3 regions of the Chitinimonas koreensis genome follow, and region 2 is predicted to be linked to each of the others. Evidence: predicted binding sites of a transcription regulator. Region 2 holds the regulator's gene; each other region holds the start of a gene.

Region 1 (5,982 bases), 630 kb from region 2:
CCTGGGTCTGCCGCGCCAGCCGGTCGACCTCCTGCAGCGTCAGCACGCGCGGCAGCACCACCCGGCGGATGCCGAACTGCTCGCGCATCAGCTCGATCGCATCGGCATGGGTGGCCGAGCCCTGCACCGACAGGTGCAGCCGCAGCTCGGGATAGCGCTCGCGGGCGTAGACCAGCAGGCCGGGGTCGGCCAGGATCACCGCGTCGGCGCCCAGATCGTGGGCGGCGTCGACCGCGGCGCGCCACTCATGGGTGCGGCCCGGCTGCGGGAAGGTATTGATGGCGAACAGCACCTTGCGGCCGAGCTTGCGGGCCAGCGCCACGCCGCTGCGGATGTCGGCCTCGCTGAAGTTGAGCCCGGCGAAGTTGCGCGCATTGGTGGCATTGCGCAGGCCGAGGTAGACCGCGTCGGCGCCGGCCTCGAAGGCCGCCTTGAGCGCCGCCAGGCTGCCGGCCGGGGCCACCAGTTCCATGGGTTGTGAGGTGTGCATGGCGGGCAGTCTAGGCAGGCGGCCGGCAGGCGGCCTTGTCCTGGGTCAAGGCTTGGCGAAGGGTACGATTGGCAGGAAAAATGGGGCAAACCGGACTGGCATTCAACCGCCCGGGCCTGGAGGCAGAAAGCAGATGACTCGTGGTTCGATGATTGGAATCCAAACCGCAGGCGTATGAGATGGCGCTGTCTCCCCCTCTCCTCCCGGGAGAGGGCCGGGGTGAGGGAGCGCCGGTCGAATCAATCACTGACAGCGCTATGCTGAACCGCCGCTCCCTCACCCTGCCCTCTCCCGGGGGAGAGGGTGGTGCAGTGAAACCTCGGCCAACGCATCAACCTCGACTGGCGCATCAACCTCGCGGCCGCAAGCGCACGAATTGCCCCAGCACGTGCAACAACATGCCGCCCAGCAAACCCTGCGAAACCGCGAAGGCGATCCCCGCCGGCCCGGCCAGCCGATCGGGCGCCAGCGGCAACGCCAGCAAGCCCGCCCACGCCAGCAGCACCAAACCCACCTGCACACGCTGCACCGCCGGCGGCAGCAAGGCCTGCATCGGCGGCACCCGCACCCGCGCCGGCAGGCGCTTGCGCAGGTGCAGCCAGGCCAGGAAGGGAATGATCTTGCCCAGCATGGCGTTGACCGGCAGCACGCCGCCGCCGACCAGGGCCAGCACGCCGATCCACCACGGCAACGGCCAGGCCGCCGGCAGCCACGGCGCGGCCAGGCCCAGCAGCGCGGCGGCCAGCCAGGAAAACGCCGCGGCCAGCCACAGCGGCCAGGCCGGGTCGTGGCGCCGCCGCGCAGCGAGCACTGCGTAGCAACCGATCGCGGCCAATGCGGCCAGGGCCAGCAGCGCCAGCGGGCGCCACGGCAGAAGCTGGCCGGCCAGCTCGGCGAACCCGGCCAGCAGCGGCAGCCAGACCGCCCACGGCAGCAACCGCTCGAACACGGCCGACGGCCGCGGCGCCTGCCAGAACATCGGCAGCACGGTGGCCGCCACGCCGGCCAGCAATACCGCTAGCCAGCCGCCCAGGCCCCAGGCCAGGTGCAGGTCGAGCAGCGTGGCCAGCGGCAGCGCCCAGCCATAGCCGAACACGCCGGCCAGCGCCGCGCCCAGCGCCAGCGTGGCCGCCAGCGCCCAGCCGACGCGGCGCAGCACCCGGGTGCTGGGATTGACCACCGCCACCCGCCGGCCGGCGATCGCCAGCAACAGCGCCACCGTGCCGAGCCCGGCCAGCGCCACGCCGCCGGCGAGGCTGAAGCCGCGCGGATCGCCGCCGATGAAGCCCCAAGCTAGGCCGGCCGCGGTCGCAATGCAGCACGGCGCCACCAGCGGCGAGACATGGCGCGCGGCCGGCACCGGCACGCCGGCCAGCACCGGCAGCAGCTGGAACAGCGCGCCGAGCATCACCGGCAGCAGCATGCCGACCGCGACGACATGCACCAGCGCCAGGCTCAGCGGCGCGAAGCGGTGCGGCAACCCCTCGACCGGGCCGAAGGCCAGCAGCAGGCCGGCCGCGATCCCGACCCACGGCGCCGGCAACAGGCAGCCGAACACCACGCTGGGCGCCGGCGCCAGCTCGAAGTCGAGATTGGCCGGCGCACTCATGCCGGCTGGGCCGGCGCCGGCTCGGCCAGCAGCGCCGCCAGCCCCGGCACCCGCGCGCGGCACAGCGGGTAGAGCACGTTCTCTTCCTTCACGTTGTGCTGCTGCACCAGGATGAACAGGGTGTCGAGCTCGGCCTGCAGCGCCGCGGCGTCCTCCAGCAGCAGGATGCTGCGGCAGTTCTCCAGCAGGTCGCGCATGGCTTCGTGCTCTTCGCGCATCACCGCGGTCGGGCCGTGCACGATGCCGGTGGCCTGCTCGAAGGCCGGGAACAGCCGTTCCTCCTCCAGCTCGAAATGGCCGAGCATGGCCTGCTCGGCCTCATGGAAGTGGTCGCGCGCGGCCGGCCAGTCGGCCCGGCGGGCGGCGGCCTCGACCCGTTCCAGCAGGTCGTCGCAGGTATGGTGCTCGTGGATCAGGCGGGCGATGGCATCGGTCATGGCGCGGATTCCGGGTAGGGACGAGGACGCCATGCTAGGCCTCGGCCCAGGCGCTCCGCCTTGACGGCGGGCAAGCGCCGCGGCGACGGCCGCGGCCGGCTTGATCCGCGTCAAGCTTCGGCCGGATCGGCCGCGGCGGCCCGCGCCGGCCCGCCATAATGGCGGCGCCCCCTCCTCCGCCGGACCCGCCATGACCACCGCCGCCGCCACCGCTTCCCATGCCTGGTTCGAAGACCTGCAGGCGCTGCTGATCGGCGGCCTGTTCGTGGCCGTGTCGGTGCTGCTGCTGCGCGAGGCCGGCCTGTTGACCGGCGGCACCGCCGGGCTGGCCTTCCTCGGCCACTACCTGAGCGGGCAGCCGTTCGGCGCGGTGTTCTTCGCGCTCAACCTGCCCTGCTACCTGTTCGCCTGGCGCGCCATGGGGCCGGTGTTCACGGTCAAGACCTTCGCCGCGGTGAGCCTCCTGTCGGTCTACAGCGAGTGGCTGCCGCGCTTCATCCGGCTGGACGGGCTCGACCCGGCCTTCGCCGCCGTGCTGGCCGGGCTCCTGGCCGGCACCGGCCTCTTGATCCTGGTGCGCCACCGCGCCAGCCTCGGCGGCATAGGGGTGCTGGCGCTCTACCTGCAGGACAAGCGCGGCTGGCGCGCCGGCCAGCTGCAGATGGCGGCCGACGGCCTGATCCTGTGCGGCGCCTTGCTGGCGCTCGACGGCCGCCGCGTGCTGCTGTCGGTGCTCGGCGCCGCGGCGATGAACCTGGTGATCGCCGTCAACCACCGGCCCGGCCGCTATACGGCGATCTAGGCGGCGATCCAGCTAGCGATCTAGGCCGCGCCGTCGCCGATGCCGTGCTCGACGGCATACACCGCCACCTGCACCCGGCTGGTCAGGTTCAGCTTCTTGAGAATGTTCTGGACGTGGATCTTGACCGTGCTCTCGGCCACGTCGAGTCGGCGGGCGATCTGCTTGTTGCTCTCGCCGCGCGCCAGGCACTGCACGATCTCGCGTTCGCGCGCAGTCAGCCGGTCGCGCTCGGCGGCGGGGCCGGCGCCGGCCGCCGGCCCCGCCGGCTGGGCGCGGAACTGGGCCACCAGCTTGGCCGTCATGCTGTCGGCGATCACCGGCTCGCCGCGGTGCACGCGCCGCACCGCGGCGACCAGCGCCTCGGCCTCGATGCTCTTGATCAGGTAGCCGCGCGCGCCGCTGCGCAGCGCCTGGCCCAGCTCGTCGGCGTCCTCCGACACGGTCAGGATCAGCACGGCGGCGTCGGGCAGGTCCTGCACCAGGAGCTGCAGCGTCTCCAGGCCCGACAGGCCGGGCATGTTGAGGTCGAGCAGGATCACGTCGGGCGCGAATTCCTTGGCGCGCTTGACGCCCTCCACGCCGTCGGCCGCCTCGGCCACGATCTCCAGGTCGGTCTCGCGCTGCAGCAGCTGGCGCACGCCGGAGCGGAACAGGCTGTGGTCGTCGATCAGCAGGATGCGGATGGTCATGATCTTTCCCAGAGGTTCAGGCGACTTGGCGTTCGGATTGCGGCAGCACCAGCCGGACGCTGGCGCCGGCGCCGGGCCGCGCGTCGAGCTCCAGCACGGCATGCAGCCGCGCCGCGCGCTCGCGCATGATGTGCAGGCCGACGTGGCGCTCGCCGCGGCCGGCCACCTCGGCCGGATCGTAGCCGCGGCCGTCGTCGCGGATGGTCAGCTCGAAATCGCGATGATTGCCGATCTGCACCGTCACGTGGCGCGCCTGCGCATGCTTGCGCACATTGGACAGCGCCTCCTGCAGGATGAACAGCACCTGCAGCTGCTGCTCGGGCGGCAGCGGCGCGCCGTCGAGCTCGTTGATCGTCAGCGCCGCCTCGATGCCGGCCTGGCGGCGGAAGCGCGCCACGGTGTCCTCGACCGCGGCGCGCAATTCGCCCTGGCCGAGCTTGCTGCGGAAATTGAGCAGCAGCTCGCGCACGTCCTGGTAGCTCTCGTCCACGCCGGCACGCAGCATCGGCGCGATGAAGCGGATCTCGCCGAGGTCGCCGCGCGCCACCGCGCCGTCGAGCATCTGCAATTGCAGGTTCAGGAAGTTCAGCCCCTGGGCGATGCTGTCGTGCAGGCCCTGCGCCACCAGGCCGCGCTCCTCGGCCACCGCCAGCTGGCGCGCCTTGGCGCCGAGCCGGCGGTTGTCCAGCGCCACGCCCAGGTGCTGGCCCAGCGTCTCCAGCAGCTGCGCCTCGGCCGCCGGCACCTCGTGGCTGCCGCGGAAATGCAGCGAGAAAGCGCCGAGCACCTCGTCGCCGGTCACCACCCGGAACACCGCCAGGCCCTTGAAGCCCTCCCTGGCGCAGTTGTACTCGACCTGGCGCGGCAGCTTGCGGAAGTCGCGGATCACCACCACGCCCTCGCGGGTCGCCTCGCCGCAGAAGCAAGCGTCGATCTTCATGCAGTGCTCGGCCTCCTCCAGCGCCTCCGACAGCCCTTCCGACACCACCAGGTGCAGCTTCTCGCCGAGCGGGTCGATCACCCGGATGCTGCCGCCGTCGGCGTCGAACTGGCGCATCACCCGCTGCAGGAAGCCGCGGCACAGCGCGTCGATATCGCAGGGCTGGTTGAGGAAGGCGGCCATGTCGTACAGCGCGCCGAGTTCGCGGTTCTGCTGGGCCAGCTGGGCGGTCTTGCGCTGCACCCGCTCCTCCAGCTCGCGGTACAGCTCCGCCAGCTCGTCGGCCATGCGGTTGAAGCCCTGCGCCAGCACGCCGAACTCGTCGCGGCTCTCCACCGGCAGCCGCACGCCGAATTCGTGCGCCGCCATGCGGCGCAGGCCGTCCTGCAGCTGCATCACCGGCGAGATGATCCACAGGTAGAGCAGGTAGATCACAGCCAGCGTGCCGATGCAGGCGATGCCGATCAGCACTGACTGCGACAACCGCAGCAGGGTGGTCTTGCCGGCGTTGTCGACCTCGATCATGTGCACCAGCGCGTCGGCCTCGGCGACGAAGCCGGGCAGCGCGGCCAGGTAGTCGGCCTGGCCGCCGCCGGCCAGCGCGTGCTCGGCGGCCGGCTGCAGGCGGGCCTGCCACAGCTGCCGCACCTGCGCCATCTGGGCGCGGATCGCGTTGCCGGCCGGCAGGAACAGCGGCCGCGACGGCACGCCGCGCTGCAGCTGCTGCAGGGTGTCGGCCAGCGCCGCCAGGTCGTCGCGCGCCTCGGCCGCGTGCACCGGCCCGGCCTGCAGCAGGACGACGCCGACGCGGCTGGCGCGCATGCGCAGGCTGCCGGCGTCGTTGATGGCGGCGCCGGCGCCTTCGAGCTGCCAGGACAGCCACAGCGTCCAGCCGATCATGCCGAGCACCACCAGCAGCGCCGCCAGCGCGCTGGCGACGATGCGGGTGGACAGCCGGTGCCGCAGCGAGGGCAGCTCCGCGGCCTGGGCCGGGTTGTTACCGGATCGATTCATC
Region 2 (5,982 bases):
TGCGCACGGCCGGGGCCGGCGGCCTCGCCGCGCGGCGAATCGGCGTGGAAACGGCGCACCACCGCCCGTTCGGTCAGCAGGAAGGGCTCGCCCGCCTCGCGATCGGCCTCGCCGGTCAAACGCAATTCGAACAGGTGACCATAGACCTGCATCAGCGCCGCCAGCCGCGGGCAATGGCGCACGAACCAGGCCTCGTCGTGCAGCAGCAGGCGCAGGCGCAGCTGCTTGCCGGCCAATTGCGCATGCAGCGCCTCAGCGCAGGCCGGCGCCTCGGCACCGCTGCCGGCCAGGTCGGGATCGAACCAGTCGAGCGTGCGCTCGGCACCGGCCAGGGCAACGAGCACCTGGGCGCGGTATTGCTCGAGCGTGTCGAAAAGAAGTGGAGTCACGCGACTTGGTGCGCCGCCCAGCGCAGGAGTTCCGCCAGCGCCAGCGCTACCAGCAGGCCACCGGCCGCCAGCCGGATGCCGCGGCGGTCGCGCAAGCGGCGCAGCTGGCCTGCGGCGGCGCCCATGGCCAGCAGATTCGGCAGCGTGCCGAGGCCGAAGGCCAGCATCACCAGCGCGCCGCGCGCGGCCGAACCGCCGGCCAGCGCGCCGGTCGCGGCGGTGTAGACCAGGCCGCAGGGCAGCCAGCCCCACAGCCCGCCGGCGGCGAAGGCGGCCGGCAGGCTGCGCAGCGGCAGCAAGGCGGCGAAGCGCGGCTGCAGGCGGCGCCACAGCGTGCCGCCGATGCGCTCGAGCCGCGCCAGCAGCGGCGACCAGCCGGCGAGATACAGGCCGAGCAGGATGACCAGCAGCTGCGACAACAGGAACAGCAGCGTCTGCAGCCGCGCCGCGGCCGGCAGCCAGGCCACCGCGCCGGCCAGGCCGCCGAGCACGGTGCCGATCGCCACATAGGAAGCGAGCCGGCCGAGGTTGGCCGCCAGCAGCAGCGCCACGCGCCGGCCGGCCACGGCGTTGAGCCCCAGCGCGGCGGCCAGCCCGCCGCACATGCCGAGGCAATGCAGGCCGCCGAGGAAGCCGGCCAGCCACCAGCCGAGCAGGGTGAGCGCGAAGGAAGAATCGAAGGGATCGAACATCGCGCGAGCTTACGTGAACGGCATGTGAAACGTGAACAAGGCTGTGAAACGTGAAATGTGAAAGGTGAAACGTGAACCCCGCTCCTCATCCGCCAGAGCCGCCGGTGGGCGAAGAAGATACGGAAGCGCGGCAATCGCCGCGATTCGTCACGGCGCAGTCCTCGTACAAGGCTTGAAAGATCACTGCCGGCAGAGGAGCGGGGTTCACGTTTCACATTTCACATTTCACATTTCACAGCCTTTCACGTTTCACATGCCTTCAGATCACACGCGAATAGCGCGCCGCCATCCGCGTCTCGCGCAGGTAGCGGTCGAAGCACATCGCCACCACCCGCGCCAGCAGGCGGCCGCGCGCGGTCACGCGGATGCGGTCGGGCCCCAGCGCCACCAGGCCGTCCTGCGCCAGCGCTTCGAGCTGCGGCCACTCGGCGACGAAGTAGCTGCGGAAGTCGATCATCCAGCTGGTCTCGAACGGCTCGATCACCAGCTCGGACTGGCACAGCAGCGCCTGGATCACCGCGCGCCGCAGCAGGTCGTCGGCGCCGAGCGCCAGCCCGCGCGCGATCGGCAGCCGGCCCTGGCCGACCGCATCGTAGTAGTCGTCCAGCACGCGATGGTTCTGGGCATAGACGCCGCCGACCTTGCCGATGGCCGACACGCCGAGCCCGACCAGGTCGCACTCGGCCTGGGTCGAATAGCCCTGGAAGTTGCGGTGTAGCCGCCCCTGCCGCAGCGCGACCGCCAGCTCGTCGTCGGGCAGCGCGAAATGGTCCATGCCGATGTAGAGATAGCCGGCCGCCAACAGCGTCTCGACCGCCAGCCGCAGCATGGCGAGCTTGGTCTCGGCCGAGGGCATGGCCGTGGCGTCGATGCGGCGCTGCGGCTTGAAGCGCTCGGGCAGATGGGCGTAGCTGTACAGCGCGATGCGTGCCGGCCGCCAGGCTTTTACTTGTTCCAGCGTGACGGCGAGGCTGTCCGGCGTCTGCAACGGCAGGCCGTAGATCAGGTCGAGATTGATCGAGCGGTAGCCGAGCGCGCGGCCGGCATCGAGCACGGCGGCGGTCTGGCCGGCCGGCTGCACCCGGTTGATGGCGGCCTGCACGGCCGGGTCGAGATCCTGCACGCCGATGCTCATGCGCTTGAAACCGTGGCCGGCCAGCAGTGCCAGCGTGTGCTCGCCGAGCTGGCGCGGATCGATCTCGACCGAGCGCTCGGCATCGGGCGCGATCGAGAAGGCCACGGTCAGCATGCGCATCAGCCGCTCGAGCTGGGCGTCGGTGAGGAAGGTCGGCGTACCGCCGCCGAGGTGCAGCTGGGTCACCGGCGCCTCGCGGCCGAACAGCCTGGCCTGCATGACGATCTCCTGCTCGAGCGCGTCGAGGTAGGCGTCGGCCTGGCCGCGGTCCTCGGTGACGATCTTGTTGCAGGCGCAGTAATAGCAGGCGGTGCCGCAGAACGGCAGGTGGACGTAGAGCGACAGCGGCCGGCCGGCGCCGGCCATGCGCCGCGCGTCGACCGCACAGCGGTAGCGCGCTTCGTCGAATTCCTCGACGAAGCGGTCGGCGGTCGGATACGAGGTGTAGCGCGGTCCCGGCCCATCGTGGCGACGGACCAGTTCCGGGTCGAATTCGAGCGCGGTGGGGTCGTCGTTGAACGGGATCTGCATCGGTCAGGCTCGGGCTTGGCTTGTTCGCAGTCTAGGGAGGCGTCAAACTTGCGGCGTTGACCTGGGTCAAGCCATCCATCCGAACGCCATATGACCACCCTGTTCCCCGCCCACGAACTCAAGAACATCTGCGCCGGCTGCAGCCTGCGCGAGCTCTGCCTGCCGATCGGCCTCGAGCACGACGAGCTGTCGCAGCTCGACCAGATCATCAAGCAGCGCATCCCGGTCAAGCGCGGCGAGGCGCTGTTCCGCACCGACGATCCGTTCCGCTCGCTCTACGCGGTGCGCACCGGTTTCTTCAAGACCGTGGTGCTGTCGGAGGACGGCCGCGAGCAGGTCACCGGCTTCCACATGTCGGGCGAGCTGATCGGGCTCGACGCGCTCGGCGGCGAGCGCCATGCCTGCACCGCGATCGCGCTGGAGGACTGCGAGGTGTGCGAGCTGCCGTTCGAGCAGCTCGAATCGCTGTCCAAGGACATCCCGGCGCTGACGCGGCATTTCTACAAGCTGATGAGCCGCGAGATCGTGCGCGACCAGGGCGTGATGCTGCTGCTGGGCAATATGCGCGCCGAGGAACGGCTGGCCGCCTTCCTGCTCAACCTGTCGCAGCGGCTCGGCGCGCGCGGCTTCTCGTCCAGCGGCTTCCACCTGCGCATGACGCGCGAGGAGATCGGCAGCTTCCTCGGCATGAAGCTCGAAACCGTCAGCCGCACCTTCTCCAAGTTCCAGACCGACGGCCTGATCGCCGTGCAGGGCAAGCAGATCACCCTGCGCGACCTGCCGGCGCTCAAGCAGCTGCTGTCGGGCTGCGCCCGCAACTGAACTCCGCGCGGCCACGAAAAAGGCGACCCGAGGGTCGCCTTTTGTCCGCCTGCCGCACCTTCAATGCGCCAGCGTGCCTGGATCGTGATCTTGCTGCGGCTTGCTGAAATCGACCGGACAGTAACGGTTCAATTGCTCGCGATCGCGCTCGAAGAACAGCGTCAGCCCGCTCGACAGGCCGGCGAACAGCCAGCAGACGAAGAAACCGATCGAATAGGCCATGACGCGAGTTTCGAACAGCGGCTCGCCCTGGAAGGTCAGTTCGAGCGGATCGAACAAGGTGAAGAACAGGCTGTTGAGGATGCCGGCCACCAGGAAGGACGGCCACAGCACCAGGATCGACTTCAACTTCATGTGCAATGTCTCCATGTCTTTTTGCACTCTGCACCCCTGAATTGACTACCTGGGATCGGTCTGACGCCGACGTCGTGGGGCGATCCTAACGCCTGCCCGGGGCAGCGGCAAAGCCCTTTTCGATCAAGGCTCTACGCCCCGATTGGATGCTGCGATGCAGCACGAGTTCAATAAAATCGAAATACAGGTCGGCAAAGCTGCGCCGCTCGCCCATAATCGAGACGTAACATTCCTTGCCTGCCATGCAGTTGCCCGCTTCGGAATTCCTGACATGCGTCTATCCCTGGATGCGCTGGTCGTACTCGACGCCATCGATCGCAAGGGCAGCTTCGCCGCTGCGGCGGCCGAGCTGCACCGCGTGCCGTCCGCGATCACCTACACGATCCAGAAGCTCGAGCAGGACCTCGACGTGCTGATCTTCGACCGCAGCGGCCACCGTGCGCGGCTGACGCCGGCCGGCCAGGAACTGTTGCGCGAAGGCCGCCCGCTGCTCGACGCCGCCGCCGCGCTCGAGGCGCGCGTCAAGCGCGTCGCCACCGGCTGGGAGCCCGAGCTGCGCATCGCGGTCGGCGACCTGGTCGATTTCGGCGCCCTGCTCGGCTCGGTCGCGGCCTTCGACGGCATCGGCGGCGAGACCCGGCTGCGCTTCTCGCACGAGGCCTTCGGCGGCGCCTGGGATGCGCTCTACACCGGCCGTGCCGACCTCGCCATCGGCGCACCCGACGATGCGCCGCCCGGCGGCGGCTTCAAGAGCCAGCCGCTGGGCGAGGTCGAATTCGTGCTGGCCGCCGCGCCGCACCATCCGCTGGCGCGCGAGCCGCAGCCGGTGCCGATCCAGGCGGTCCGCACGCACCGCGCGGTCAGCGTGGCCGACAGCTCGCGCACGCTGCCGCCGCGCACCTCGGGCCTGCTGACCGGCCAGCCGACGCTGACGGTATCGACCCAGGCCGACAAGCTGGCCGCCCAGCTGGCCGGCCTCGGCGTGGGCTTCCTGCCGCGCCGCATCGCCCAGCCGCATATCGATGCCGGCCGCCTGGTCGCGCTGCAGTGCGAGGAAGCCAAGCAGGTCGCCAAGCTGCATGTCGCCTGGCCGACCAAGGCGCGCGGCAATGCGCTGCGCTGGTTCCTCGACCACCTGGCCCAGCCGGCCGTGAGCCGCCTGCTGTGCGAGGGCGGCGGACCGGCGTGCAGCTGATCGCCTGTGACCTGCCGGCCACGCTGGCGGCCCGGTTGGCGCGGCAGGGCAAGGCGGGCTGGTGTCTCGATGCGCAGATGCCGCCGGGCTGGTCCGCGCCGCCCGGGGGCGTCGCGCCGGCCGGGCCGCAGCTCTGGTTGCTCGGCGGCCCGCCGCCCTGCCCTCTCGCCGCCGGCGACTTGGTCGTCGAGCTCGGCGATGCATCCCCCTTGCCCGATCATCCGCAGCGCATCCGGATCGCCTGGCAGGACAGTCCGTTCGGCGTGGAGCACGGCTTCCTGCTCGCCGTCGGCGGCGAAGCCGGGCCGGTGGCGCAGGCCGGTGCGCTGCTCGACGCGCTGGCGCCGGCCGCCGGTGGCTGGCTGCATGCCGGCGATCTGGCCGCACCACGGCTGCTGGCCGACCTGGCGGCCATGCTCGGCGGCGGCATCGGCCAGTTGTCCGGCCTGATGATGGCGCCGCTGGGCCAGGCGCCCAGCGGCTGGTGGCAAGGCCAGCAGGACTTGCTGCGGGCGCTGGCCGAGCGCGCCGGGCGCTATCTGGACCACGAATCCGATCGCCGGCCCTACTGCGCGGCGCAACCCCTGCCGCCGCTGTTCATGCTGACGCCGCCCGGCGCCGCCGAAACCGATTCGCCGGCCTGCAAGCTGGCGCAACTGCTGCGCTGGCTGGGTCGGCAATCGGCCGGCAACGTACCGTCATCCGGCGCTCGAGGCACTCCGCCCGCATCCTGAAGCGCCCGGATGACGGACATGAAAAAACCCACGCCGAAGCGTGGGTTTTTTCGTTCGATCCGTCGCACCGCCGAGGCGGCGCGACCGGCGATCGATCAGACCGCGGCAGCGGGCGAAGCCTTGCGAGCCG
Region 3 (5,982 bases), 1.3 Mb from region 2:
CCGATTCCGAAACCGACGTGTCGCGCCGCTATCACACGCTCAGGGAGCTGGAGCGCGACGGCGTGGTAAAATTCGGCACGATCCGCTCGACCTTCATCGTCGATCGCGCCGGCACCCTGCGGCACACGCTGTACAACGTCACGCCGCGCGGCCACGCCGCAGATGTACTCAAGCTCATTCAACAACTTGACGCCTAGCGCGGCGTCTCCCGAGGAATCCCCCAGCATGGAAATCGTCAAGAACACGGTCGTCTCGCTCCAGTACAAGATGTACGACTCGGAGGGCGAGCTGCTCGACCAGACCGAGGCCGACGAGCCCATGGTCTACCTGCACGGCGGCTACGACGGCATCTTCCCGGTGGTCGAGGAAGCGCTGCACGGCAAGAAGACCGGCGACTCGGTCGACGTGACGATGGAACCGGACGACGCCTTCGGCGAATACGACGCCGAGCTGGTCCGCATCGAGCCGCGCGACGTGTTCCCCGAGGAGATCGAGGTCGGCATGATGTTCGAGGCCGACGATCCGGAAAGCGGCGACGTGATGCTGTTCACCATCACCGAGATCGAAGACGGCAAGGTCGTGGTCGACGGCAACCACCCGCTGGCCGGCAAGCGCATCCGCTTCGCCGCCACCATCGACGAAGTGCGCCCGGCCTCGGCCGAGGAACTCGAACACGGCCACGTGCACGGCGAGCACGGCCACCATCACTGATCCGGCCGCGCCATTCCCGCCTCGGCGGCATCCTCGCGATGCCGCCGTCGTTTTTTCCGGGAGGGCGCGACGGGTCGATCGCCGCAGGCGCGCCGGGCCGTTCGGTCCCGGCGCCGCCGACGGCGGAACGCAGGCGGTTCGGCGCGCGATCGAGGCGCTGTCAACCGGGCTGGCGGATGCCGCGTTATAGCGGCCTTCGACAGCCGGAAACGGGCTGCTCCGGATACCGTCTTGTGCGGTTGGGAATCGTTCCCAGGATATATGCCGTTTTCCCGTATGCCAGTCTGGACGCGGCTTCCAGAGCAATTGCTCAATTGCCCGCAGTTCGGTCAGGCGCTAGAATTGCTGCTTTGCAGCAGACTCGATTCAAGAGCAAGAATTCGGCGCAGCCATGCGCGACGACCACCGGTTCCCGGTTTCGTTCGCAGACCTGGTTGACGCACATCAACAAGGGCCGCCGGCCGCCAGCGTAATCTCGGCACCGAGTGTTCTAGCCCGATCCTGTCCCGTTGCTATCGAACATTCGGCGCGCTGCCCGAGGGGGAGCGGTGTGTCACGGCTTCTTGCGACTTTTTGTCGCGGGAGGTGTGCGGCCTTTGAGCCGCTGCCTGCGGCATGCTGCGGGCCCAAAGCGGATTTTTTTGCGTTCTTCGGAGACTTCCCATGCAAGCCAACCCTGCGCTTGTCGAGCAGACCGGGGCGGAGACCTTCAACTACCGGGTGGTGCGGCAGTTCAGCATCATGACGGTGGTGTGGGGCATCGTCGGCATGCTGGTCGGCGTGATCATCGCCGCCCAGATGGCCTGGCCCGAGCTCAACTACGGCCCGTACTTCCACTTCGGCCGGCTGCGCCCGCTGCACACCAACGCGGTGATCTTCGCCTTCGGCGGCTGCGCGCTGTTCGCCACTTCCTACTACGTGGTCCAGCGCACCTGCGGCGTCCGGCTGATCTCGGACAAGCTGGCGGCCTTCACCTTCTGGGGCTGGCAGGTGGTGATCCTGCTGGCGGCCATCACGCTGCCCTTGGGCTACACCAGCGGCAAGGAATACGCCGAACTCGAATGGCCGATCGACATCCTGATCACCATCGTCTGGGTGGCCTATGCCGTGGTGTTCTTCGGCACCATCGCCAAGCGCAAGCAGAAGCACATCTACGTGGCCAACTGGTTCTACGGCGCCTTCATCCTGGCCGTCGCGCTGCTGCATATCGTCAACAGCATGGAAGTGCCGGTCAGCTTCTGGAAGTCGTACTCGGCCTACTCCGGCGCGGTCGACGCGATGGTGCAGTGGTGGTACGGCCACAACGCGGTGGGCTTCTTCCTGACCGCGGCCTTCCTCGGGATGATGTACTACTTCGTGCCCAAGCAGGCCGGCCGCCCGGTCTACTCCTACCGGCTCTCGGTGGTGCACTTCTGGGCGCTGGTGTTCACCTATATGTGGGCCGGCCCGCACCATCTGCACTACACCGCGCTGCCGGACTGGACCCAGTCGCTGGGCATGGTGTTCTCGCTGATCCTGCTGGCGCCGAGCTGGGGCGGCATGATCAACGGCATCATGACCCTGTCGGGCGCCTGGCATAAGCTGCGCACCGATCCGATCCTGAAGTTCCTGGTGACCGCGCTGTCGTTCTACGGCATGTCGACCTTCGAAGGTCCGATGATGTCGATCAAGACCGTCAACGCGCTGTCGCACTACACCGACTGGACCATCGGCCACGTGCACTCGGGTGCGCTGGGCTGGGTGGCGATGATCTCGATCGGCTCGATCTACTACCTGATCCCGCGCCTGTTCAACCGCGAGAAGATGTACTCGGTGCCGCTGATCGAGGCGCACTTCTGGATCGCCACGCTGGGCGTGGTGCTCTACATCGCCGCGATGTGGATCGCCGGCGTGACCCAGGGCCTGATGTGGCGCGCCACCAACCCGGACGGCACGCTGACCTACGCCTTCATCGACAGCGTCAAGGCCAGCTACCCCTACTACATGATCCGCGTGCTCGGCGGCGCCATGTTCCTCGGCGGCATGTTCCTGATGGCCTACAACGTCGCCCGCACCATCATGCTGGGCCGCGCCGTCGACGCCCCGATCCCGACCGCCCAAGCGGCGCACGCCTGAATCGAGGAGCCCGAGTCATGGACAAGATCCAACACCTGATCGAAGAACACGTCGGCTATCTGATCGGCTTCACGCTGGCCATCATCAGCGTCGCCATGCTGGTCGAGATCCTGCCGCTGATGTTCTCCAAGTCGACCACCCAGCCGATCCCGGGCGTGAAGCCCTATACCGCGCTGCAACTGGCCGGCCGCGACGTCTACATCCGCGAGGGCTGCTACAACTGCCACTCGCAGATGATCCGGCCGTTCCGCGCCGAGACCGAGCGCTACGGCCACTACTCGGTCGCCGGCGAGTCGGTCTACGACCACCCGTTCCAGTGGGGCTCCAAGCGCACCGGGCCCGACCTGGCGCGCGTCGGCGGCCGCTACTCGGACGAATGGCACTTCGTGCACCTGATGAACCCGCGCGACACCACGCCCGAGTCGAACATGCCGGCCTTCCCCTGGCTCGCCGCCGGCAAGCTCGATCCCAAGCGGGTGCAGGCCAGCATGACCGCGCTCACCAAGGTCGGCGTGCCCTATACGAAGGACGAGATCGCCAAGGCGCCCGAGGAGGTCGAGGGCAAGACCGAGATGGACGCGGTGATCGCCTACCTGCAGGGCCTGGGCCTCGCGCTCAAGGGCATCCGCTGAGGCGGGCGCCGGATGGATCCGCGGCCGGGCTGCGCGCCCGGCGGCGGGGTCGGGCACCGGCCCGGCCTACCGATTCGCATAGCTGATTGCAGCTAATCAAGGAGCTGTCATGGACATCAATCTCTTCCGCCAGGCGATCACCGTGGCCGGCCTCGTCTGCTTCGTCGCCATCGCCCTGTGGGCCTGGGCAAGCCGGCGGCGCGCCGATTCGAAGAGGCGTCCATGCAGCCGATCAACGACGACGACCTGCCCTCGCCGACCGATCGCGGTTGAGGGTGTTGGAGCGAAACATGACTGATTTCTTCAGCCAATTCTGGGCCTGGTGGGTGGCCGGCATCGTGGTGCTGTCGTTCGCCTGGCTGGGCTACCTGCTCAGATCGCAGAGCGTGGTGAAGCTGCCCAAGGGCGAACAGGTGAAGGTGACCGGCCACAAGTGGGACGGCGACCTCGAGGAGTACAACAACCCGCTGCCGCGCTGGTGGATGGGGCTGTTCTACCTGACCATCGTGTTCGGCGTCGGCTACCTGGTGTTCTATCCGGGCGTCTGGGCCGGCACCAAGAAGTGGACCAAGGTGAGCCAGTACGAGCAGGAATCGGCCGCCAAGGAAGCGGCGATCAAGCCCTTGTACGACAAGTACATCAAGGTCGACATCGCGACGCTGTCCAAGGACGAGGAGGCGCGCAAGTCGGGCCAGAGCCTGTTCCTGACCTACTGCATGCAGTGCCACGGCTCGGACGCGCGCGGCGCCAAGGGCTTCCCCAACCTGACCGACGGCGACTGGCTGTACGGCGGCACGCCGGACAAGATCGTCGAGACCATCAGCCAGGGGCGCGGCGGCCAGATGCCGGCCTTCGGCGCGGCCTTCGGCGAGGAAAAGGTGAAGGACGTCGCCAACTACGTGCTCAAGCTGGCCAGCCGCGACTACGACGCGGTGCGCGCCGGCCGCGGCGAGGCGACCTTCAAGCAGGTCTGCGTGGCCTGCCATCAGGCCGACGGCAAGGGCAGCCAGGCGCTCGGCGCACCCAACCTGACCGACAAGGTCTGGCTCTACGGCGGCTCGGAACGCACCATCATCGAGACCATCACCAACGGCCGCAAGAACCGCATGCCGGCCTGGCAGGACGCGCTGGGCGAGGGCAAGGTCCACCTGCTGGCGGCCTATGTCTACGGCTTCTCGCACAAGGCCGAAGCGGGCGGCGAGACCGCTGCCGCGCAGTAGGCACGCGGGCCGCGACGCCATGTCGCAGGGCGGCGGCGCAGGCGGATGGGACAATCCGCCTCGCTGTCGCCACTCGAACAACAGCGGCTCCAGCCGCGAATGCGCTGGCTCCGCCGGCCTCGCGCCTGGGGCCGCTGCCACGTCCGGGCCGCCCTCGCGGGGCCGGTTCCGCGGCGTCTGCCGAAAGCCCGTCCTGCGGGTTTTCGAGAGACGATCCGAAAGCTTCCCATGCCCAATTCGTTCAAGAACATCCCGATCAAGGTGGTGCCGGCGACACCCGCCGACGCGCCGGCCGAACTCGAAGAGGTGGTGCTCTACGAGAAGCACAAGAAGGTCTACCCGCGCTGGATCACCGGCCGCTTCACCCAGTGGCGCTGGTTCTGGGTGGTGGCCACCCAGCTGTTCTTCTACGGCATGCCGTGGCTGCAATGGCACGACCGGCAGATGCTGCTGTTCGACCTGGTCAACCGCAAGTTCTACATCTTCGGCTTCATCTTCCTGCCGCAGGACTTCATCTACCTGACCGCGCTGCTGCTGGTCAGCGCCTTCGGCCTGTTCGTCTGGACCTCGATCGCCGGCCGGTTGTGGTGCGGCTACTCCTGCCCGCAGACGGTCTACACCGAGATCTTCCTGTGGATCGAGAAATGGGTCGAAGGCGACCGGCTGGCCCGGATGAAGCTCGACAACGGGCCGATGAACCTGCGCCGGCTCCGCATCAAGTACACCAAGCACGCGTTGTGGATCGCGCTGTCGCTGTGGACCGGCTTCACCTTCGTCGGCTACTTCACGCCGATCCACGAGCTCGGCGCCAAGGTGGCGAGCTGGTCGACCGGACCGTGGGAGGCGTTCTGGATCCTGTTCTACGGTTTCGCCACCTACGGCAACGCCGGCTGGATGCGCGAGCAGGTGTGCAAGTACATGTGCCCCTATGCGCGCTTCCAGAGCGCGATGTTCGACCCGGACACGCTGGTGATCAGCTACGACGCCGAGCGCGGCGAGCCGCGCGGCAGCCGCCGCAAGGGCGAGGACCATCGCGCCGAGGGCAAGGGCGACTGCATCGACTGCAAGCTGTGCGTGCAGGTCTGCCCGGTCGGCATCGACATCCGCGACGGCCTGCAGTACGAGTGCATCGCCTGCGGCGCCTGCATCGATGCCTGCGACAGCATCATGGACAAGATGAACTATCCGCGCGGCCTGGTGCGCTACACCACCGAGAACGCGCTGGCGCACAAGTATCCGGAGAGCCAGATCGTCAACCACGTGCTGCGGCCGCGGGTGGTGATGTACAGCGCGGCGCTGCTGCT

The links. The regulator FNR, encoded in region 2, switches genes on or off when oxygen is low (the NO sensors DNR and NnrR bind a similar motif). The targets are predictions, from matches to a motif close to TTGATNNNNATCAA.
Region 1: a site for FNR is predicted at 2,637-2,650, ahead of H9L41_RS14785 (hemerythrin domain-containing protein). Genes of this name have one in related genera too.
Region 3: a site for FNR is predicted at 1,146-1,159, ahead of ccoN (cytochrome-c oxidase, cbb3-type subunit I). Genes of this name have one in related genera too.

What each region holds. Positions count from the first base shown of each region.
Region 1 covers NZ_CP060704.1:3,574,917-3,580,898, forward strand. The annotation lists gene ubiU (ubiquinone anaerobic biosynthesis protein UbiU) at 1-490, opposite strand, end outside; gene H9L41_RS14780 (hypothetical protein) at 840-2,099, opposite strand; gene H9L41_RS14785 (hemerythrin domain-containing protein) at 2,096-2,536, opposite strand; gene H9L41_RS14790 (YitT family protein) at 2,727-3,338, shown strand; gene H9L41_RS14795 (response regulator) at 3,359-4,027, opposite strand; gene H9L41_RS14800 (type IV pili methyl-accepting chemotaxis transducer N-terminal domain-containing protein) at 4,044-5,981, opposite strand.
Region 2 covers NZ_CP060704.1:2,948,944-2,954,925, forward strand. The annotation lists gene H9L41_RS12325 (DUF7931 domain-containing protein) at 1-389, opposite strand, end outside; gene H9L41_RS12330 (sulfite exporter TauE/SafE family protein) at 386-1,081, opposite strand; gene hemN (oxygen-independent coproporphyrinogen III oxidase) at 1,341-2,747, opposite strand; gene fnr (fumarate/nitrate reduction transcriptional regulator Fnr) at 2,838-3,569, shown strand; gene H9L41_RS12345 (hypothetical protein) at 3,630-3,923, opposite strand; gene H9L41_RS12350 (hypothetical protein) at 4,009-4,167, opposite strand; gene H9L41_RS12355 (LysR family transcriptional regulator) at 4,195-5,118, shown strand; gene H9L41_RS12360 (hypothetical protein) at 5,109-5,852, shown strand; gene H9L41_RS12365 (phasin family protein) at 5,948-5,982, opposite strand, start outside.
Region 3 covers NZ_CP060704.1:1,638,119-1,644,100, forward strand. The annotation lists gene H9L41_RS07080 (peroxiredoxin) at 1-197, shown strand, start outside; gene H9L41_RS07085 (FKBP-type peptidyl-prolyl cis-trans isomerase) at 226-711, shown strand; gene ccoN (cytochrome-c oxidase, cbb3-type subunit I) at 1,375-2,826, shown strand; gene ccoO (cytochrome-c oxidase, cbb3-type subunit II) at 2,844-3,458, shown strand; gene H9L41_RS07100 (cbb3-type cytochrome oxidase subunit 3) at 3,568-3,756, shown strand; gene ccoP (cytochrome-c oxidase, cbb3-type subunit III) at 3,749-4,678, shown strand; gene ccoG (cytochrome c oxidase accessory protein CcoG) at 4,907-5,982, shown strand, end outside.